Linked DNA regions of Thalassospira sp. TSL5-1. The protein of the gene in region 2 interacts with the protein of the main gene of each other region in a pairwise test. Links are inferred from orthologs where the notes say so. Each region holds a gene or a part of one and is shown on either strand. Other genes may lie near its edges.

What was found. The genes of interacting proteins can lie anywhere in the genome.
Region 1: the proteins of hfq (region 2) and rho interact in binary tests that used the Escherichia coli proteins (3 or more experiments, as listed by UniProt). The link is inferred for Thalassospira sp. TSL5-1 from one-to-one orthologs.

The regions. Positions count from the first base shown.
Region 1 is NZ_KV880638.1:182,975-185,851, forward strand. Bases 20-2,821 are described here. They hold rho (transcription termination factor Rho), read left to right. Parts: upstream 20-690; coding sequence 691-1,953; downstream 1,954-2,821. Other genes in these bases: LF95_RS10380 (methyl-accepting chemotaxis protein), read left to right, coding at 20-242; LF95_RS10390 (GNAT family N-acetyltransferase), read left to right, coding at 2,176-2,754. Outside these bases: more of LF95_RS10380, read left to right, coding at 1-19; LF95_RS22945 (hypothetical protein), read right to left, coding at 2,860-2,877. UniProt on the Escherichia coli protein: Facilitates transcription termination by a mechanism that involves Rho binding to the nascent RNA, activation of Rho's RNA-dependent ATPase activity, and release of the mRNA from the DNA template.
Region 2 is NZ_KV880637.1:1,713,612-1,716,651, forward strand. What follows is about bases 38-3,002. They hold hfq (RNA chaperone Hfq), read right to left. Parts: upstream 1,667-3,002; coding sequence 1,409-1,666; downstream 38-1,408. Other genes in these bases: hflX (GTPase HflX), read right to left, coding at 70-1,332; LF95_RS08105 (HAD family hydrolase), read right to left, coding at 1,790-2,473; LF95_RS08110 (D-amino-acid transaminase), read right to left, coding at 2,591-3,002. Also shown: LF95_RS08090 (inositol monophosphatase family protein), read right to left, coding at 1-32; more of LF95_RS08110, read right to left, coding at 3,003-3,040. UniProt on the Escherichia coli protein: RNA chaperone that binds small regulatory RNA (sRNAs) and mRNAs to facilitate mRNA translational regulation in response to envelope stress, environmental stress and changes in metabolite concentrations.

The DNA.
Region 1 (2,877 bases), on a different replicon or contig from region 2:
CGGCAGCGGTTAACGAGCAACAGGCGGCCACATCGGAAATTGCCGTGAATGTTGAACGTGCCGCAAGTGGCACGGGTGAAGTCTCGCGCAATATTGCCGATGTCAGTGCCGCCACCGAACAGGCCGATCAGGCAGTACAGAACCTGATGAAGGCCTGTGAAAGTGTAACAGGTGTATCGACCGAACTGCGCGCCGTGATTGAGGATTTTCTTAAATCGGTTGCGGAAGACAAGGCCGTTTGATTGCTTTGTGTGCCATTTGAAATCTAATACCGGGACGGGGTATATGTCCCGTTCCGGTACCTGTATGATATGGTCGATATGCCGACAAAGCGCAAATTTGCAAACCAGACGATTAAACGTATTGCGGGATTAAACCGGAGTATATTGCCGTTTATGCTGCCAATTTTGCCAAAATGCGGTTGAAATTTTCCGTCAATGTGACCTCAATCACATTGATAGCGCGTATGGGACCCAAACCGGTTTGACTAATTGCCAGATCGGGGTTATCTGTTCCCCATGTCTCGTCACGTTCTGGACGAGGCATTCCTACCTTAAGCAATCAGCGGTTTTATTGTTGTTATGTCAGTGTCGTATTTCACATACGGCTTTGAAAATCATACGCAAATATCGCCCTTCCATTTTGACCTATTCGCCCTTTCCGGCAATTACAAAATCATCATACGCAGACATGCATCTCCAGGAACTGAAACTTAAATCTCCGACCGAGCTTTTGGCCCTGTCTGAGGAACTCGAAATTGAAAACGCCAGCACCTTGCGCAAGCAGGAGCTGATGTTTGCCATTCTCAAGCAGCTTGCAGAAAACGACCATGCCATTTATGGCGAAGGTGTTCTGGAAGTGCTGCCGGACGGTTTCGGCTTTTTGCGCAGCCCGGAAGCCAACTACCTGGCGGGCCCGGATGATATTTATGTCTCGCCAAGCCAGGTGCGTCGCTTTGGCCTGCGGACCGGCGATACGGTGGAAGGGCAAATTCGCTCCCCCAAGGAAGGGGAACGTTATTTTGCACTGTTAAAGGTCGACAAGGTTAATTTTGATGCACCGGAAAAGGTGCGTCACCGCATTAACTTTGACAATCTGACCCCGCTTTATCCTGACCAGCCGCTGAAGATGGAACGCCATCTGGACCAGGAAGGCAACAAGGACATCACCAACCGGGTGATCGAACTTGTGTCGCCGCTGGGTAAAGGTCAGCGTGCCCTGATCGTGGCGCCGCCGCGCACCGGTAAAACCGTGATGCTGCAAAATATTGCGCATGCGATCGAGGAAAACCATCCGGAAGCCTATCTGATCGTTCTGCTGATTGACGAACGCCCGGAAGAAGTGACCGACATGGATCGTTCGGTGAAGGGCGAAGTGATCAGCTCGACCTTTGACGAACCGGCACAGCGTCACGTCCAGGTCACTGAAATGGTGCTGGAAAAGGCCAAACGCCTGGTTGAACACAAGCATGATGTTGTCATCCTGCTCGATTCGATCACCCGTCTGGCGCGCGCATACAATACCGTTGTCCCTAGCTCTGGCAAGGTTTTGACCGGTGGTGTCGATGCAAATGCCTTGCAGCGTCCGAAGCGTTTCTTTGGTGCTGCGCGTAATATCGAAGAGGGCGGGTCGCTGACCATCATTGCAACCGCGCTGATCGATACCGGTTCACGCATGGATGAAGTCATCTTTGAAGAATTCAAAGGTACGGGTAACTCCGAACTTATCCTGGATCGTAAACTGGCTGACAAACGTATCTTCCCGGCGATCGATATTCTTAAATCGGGCACCCGTAAGGAAGAATTGCTGGTGGGTAAAAGCGAGCTTTCGAAAATGTGGGTGCTGCGCCGTATCCTCAATCCGATGGGGCCGCAGGACGCGATGGAATTCCTGCTGGGCAAGCTCAAGACCACCAAAAACAACGACGATTTCTTCGATTCCATGAATGGCTGATCGCTGTTTCATCTGGTAATCGATCTGTTATTGAAAAACCCCCGGCTTTTGAACTGCCCCCCGAAGTTGATGTCCAACTTTACGGGGTCAGTTCAAAAGTCGGGGGTTTTTGTTTGGCCGGGGAAAGGACAAATCGCTTTAAACCAGTGTGATCTACTTCGCTTGAAGGGGAACCGGGACCTGCCTACATTGCGTTAAGGATCAATAACTTATTGTTTTGAAATGAAAATTACGCTTCCTTCAAAGCCGGTTCAAACAAGTCGCCTCTTGCTCCGTCCTTTTATGGCACGTGATTTTGAGCAATATGCTGCCTATCATACCCTGCCATCGGTCTATCGTTACCTTTATTCAGTGCCTCCGGCAGGTGCTGCGTTGCAGGATCAATTTTCCGCAGTTCTGAACGCATCATTTGAAGGTGAAAGTGATGTGTTTCGACTGGCGGTGATTCGTCAGGATGATGATGCCCTGATCGGCGAGGTCTTGCTGAAAATCGCCAGTATCAGCGCCCTTCAGGCTGAAATCGGTTATATTTTCAACCCGGATTTTGAAGGCTATGGTTATGCGACCGAGGCAGTCTCGGCGATGATTGATCTTGGGTTTGATCATTTTGGCTTTCACCGCATCTTTGCCCGCCTTGACCCGCAAAATGTTGGATCGGTTGGGATCGTTGAACGGCTGGGTTTGCGGTGCGAGGCGCATTTGATTGAAAATGACCGCTTTAACGGCGTATGGGGCGATGAATATATTTATGCGGTTCGCGCGATCGAATGGCAGGCACGTCGTCTTGTCCGCGCGCGATAGGGAAGGGACATAACCTGTCGCATAGCGTTTGTGTTCTTTTGGTAAGTTTGCCGTTTGGTGCAAAATGTTTCACGGGAAACATTCCGGCCACTTGCAAACGATGTTTTAGCCCAGGCGAAGGGT
Region 2 (3,040 bases):
ATGGTTGTTACCTTGTCTATATCCGGTGTCATCACGTTAAACTTCCTGCGTCCTGTTCGGGTTAAACGGTTAAACGGAATAAAGTTCCAAACCGTTTTTCTGGCACCAGTCCTCGAATCGACCCAAACGTGTCTCATCAAGACGGATCTCGATACTGATGCCGTCATTGCCTTCGATACGGTTCAAAACTTCGCCCTGCTGGTAAAGTCCGGCCAGTGCCTTGCCATTGGCATAAGGCACCAGAACCTGAAATACCGGCATTTCGGCGGTCAGGCGGTCTTCGACCAAACGCAGCAAGCTGTCACAGTTTTCGCCGCTCAGAGCAGAAACCACAATGGTGTTATTTTGACGGCTGCTTTGTTCCAGCACGGCAAGGCGGTCTTCTTCATCCAGAAGATCAACCTTGTTTAAGGCTTCAACCAGTTCTGCACCATCAATAACCTGCTGCAAGCCAAGTTCTTTAAGGACTTCCAGCACATCTTGTTTTTGTGCATCGGTTTCAGGCGAGGACGCATCGCGAACATGAACAATCAGGTCCGCTTCCAGCACTTCTTCAAGTGTTGCACGAAAGGCAGCCACCAAGTCATGCGGCAAATCGGAAACAAACCCCACCGTATCAGACAGGATGACCTTGCGACCGCTTGGCAGCTCCAACCCGCGCATGGTGGGATCAAGAGTGGCAAACAGCATGTCCTCGGCAAACACGTCGGACTTGGTTAAGCGGTTAAACAGTGTCGATTTCCCGGCATTGGTATAACCAACCAAAGCCACAATCGGATAAGGCACACGGCGGCGGGCCTTGCGGTGCAAATCGCGTGTGCGTTTCACTTCTTCAAGTTCACGCCGCAACTTTGCCAGCTTGTCCCCGATCAGGCGACGGTCAATTTCGATCTGTCTTTCACCCGGTCCGGCCAGAAAACCACGGCCCCCACGCTGGCGCTCAAGGTGCGTCCATGTACGCACCAGACGCGAACGCTGATAGCTTAACAGCGCAAGCTGAACCTGCAGGCTACCTTCACGGGTTTGCGCACGATTGGCGAAGATCTCGAGGATCAGGCCAGTCCGGTCAATAACCTTGGCCTTCCACGCACGTTCAAGGTTACGTTGCTGAATCGGGGTTAACTGGCCATTGACCATAACAAGGTCCGCTTCTTCGTCACGGATCCAGTCGCCGATTTTTTCGACGGTTCCCGTTCCGAAAAGCGTGGCCGGGCGCGGCTTTGCCACCGAGACGATTTCTGCCCCGGATACGTCAAAATCAAGCGCACCAGTGAGATTTACCGCTTCGTCCAGACGCGACTGAGCGTCACGCCAAACTGAAGCGGCGTCCATACGTTTGGGATCCGGATGGATCACCAAGACGCGGGGGCGAGCGTCTTTATCGTCCACCCCCGATGTCAAAGTTTCGTCAGCTATTTTCTTCGTCCGTGGCTGGCTGGCTTGGATCAAACAATTTAATGGGCGTCGTCGGCATTACCGTCGAAATCGCATGTTTGTAAACAAGCTGTGTATGGGCATCGCGCCGCAGCAAAACAGAAAAGTTGTCAAACCAGGTAATAATCCCCTGAAGCTTGACTCCGTTGACCAGAAATACGGTAACCGGCGTTTTGTTTTTACGGCAATAATTCAGGAATACGTCCTGAACATTTTGTGATTTTTCCGCCATTGGTTAGACCTAGCCTTCTTTTATGAGCGTTTTTTTGGTTTTGGGCGGTCAAGGAAAATACCGAACCATTACCCCCCTCAGGAATTAACAGTTCGCGTCCCACCTTCTTATGACCTTGTGGAACTATAAGGCTTTCCCCAAGTGTTTTACAACCCCTGCAAGCTCTTCGCAATCACGGAAATGCCAATCAGGGCAAAAAGCCGCCGTTTCAGCGGCATCAGCACCACCGGTTACTTCGTCGCCAACGATGATGGCAACGGCCCCGGCATTGCGTGCGCATTCAATATCAACAACGCTATCACCGACAAACCACAGAGTCCCGGTTTGCGTTGCAGCATTTTCACCCAGCGCCATGTGAACCGGGTCAATTGCCGGTTTATCCTGGGCCGCATCAGTTGCCCCAATCTGTTTGCCAAAAAAATGCCCCCACTCCAGATGGGCAACTTCGGCGCGCAAAAACGCACCCTGTTTGTTGCTGACGATTGCCGTGTAAATGCCCGCATCCTTCAAAGCCAGCAAAAGGTCATGCGCGCCCTTCAGGGGCTCAACCTTTTCAAGGTGAATGCGTGCAAAATGGTTATAAAACCGGTCCTTGGCACCTTCCCAGTCATCGCCGAACAGAGCAGGAAAACTGTCGCGCATGGAGCGGGCAACACGGACATGGGCTTCTTCCATTGTCCAGCGTTCCAGGCCGTAATCATCAAATGTCAAATTCAACGCTACAAGAATCGGCCCCCAACTATCGACAAGGGTATTGTCCCAATCAAACAGGACGGCATCCGGGCGCGTAAGTTCAGGTTTTGACATTGTTAAAATTTCAGTTCGTTAGAATGTAAAGTAACACCCTGCTTGATATAAACGGTATCTTACAGGGAAAGGTGAAAAGAGCGGGCACAAAGCACCCTACCCGTCTTGATCCAGTGATCAGCGTCCCTGTTTTGCCTGGTCAGCCAGTTTTTCCATCGCATCGAAATAGGCATTGCGCAAGGTTTGGGCGACTGGCCCCATCTCGCCATTGCTAATGGCAACATGATCGATTTTCCAAACCGGCATCACAAAGGTTGAGGCACTGGATATAAAGGCCTCGCGTGCGTTTTGCGCTTCTTCGACGGTGAAAGGGCGTTCTTCAAAACGAAACCCATTTTCGCGGGCAAATTCAAGCAAGGCCATGCGCGTAATCCCGCGCAGGATATTATGGTCCGCCTGTCGGGTGACGATGACGTTATCCTTTGTCACAATCCAGGCATTCGATGATGCCCCCTCGGTGACATATCCGTCTTCATCAACCTGCCATGCCTCAAAGGCCTTGGCCTCGCGGGCTTTTTGTTTGGCAAGGGCTGCGGGCAACAGGCCAACCGTTTTGATATCGCGCCG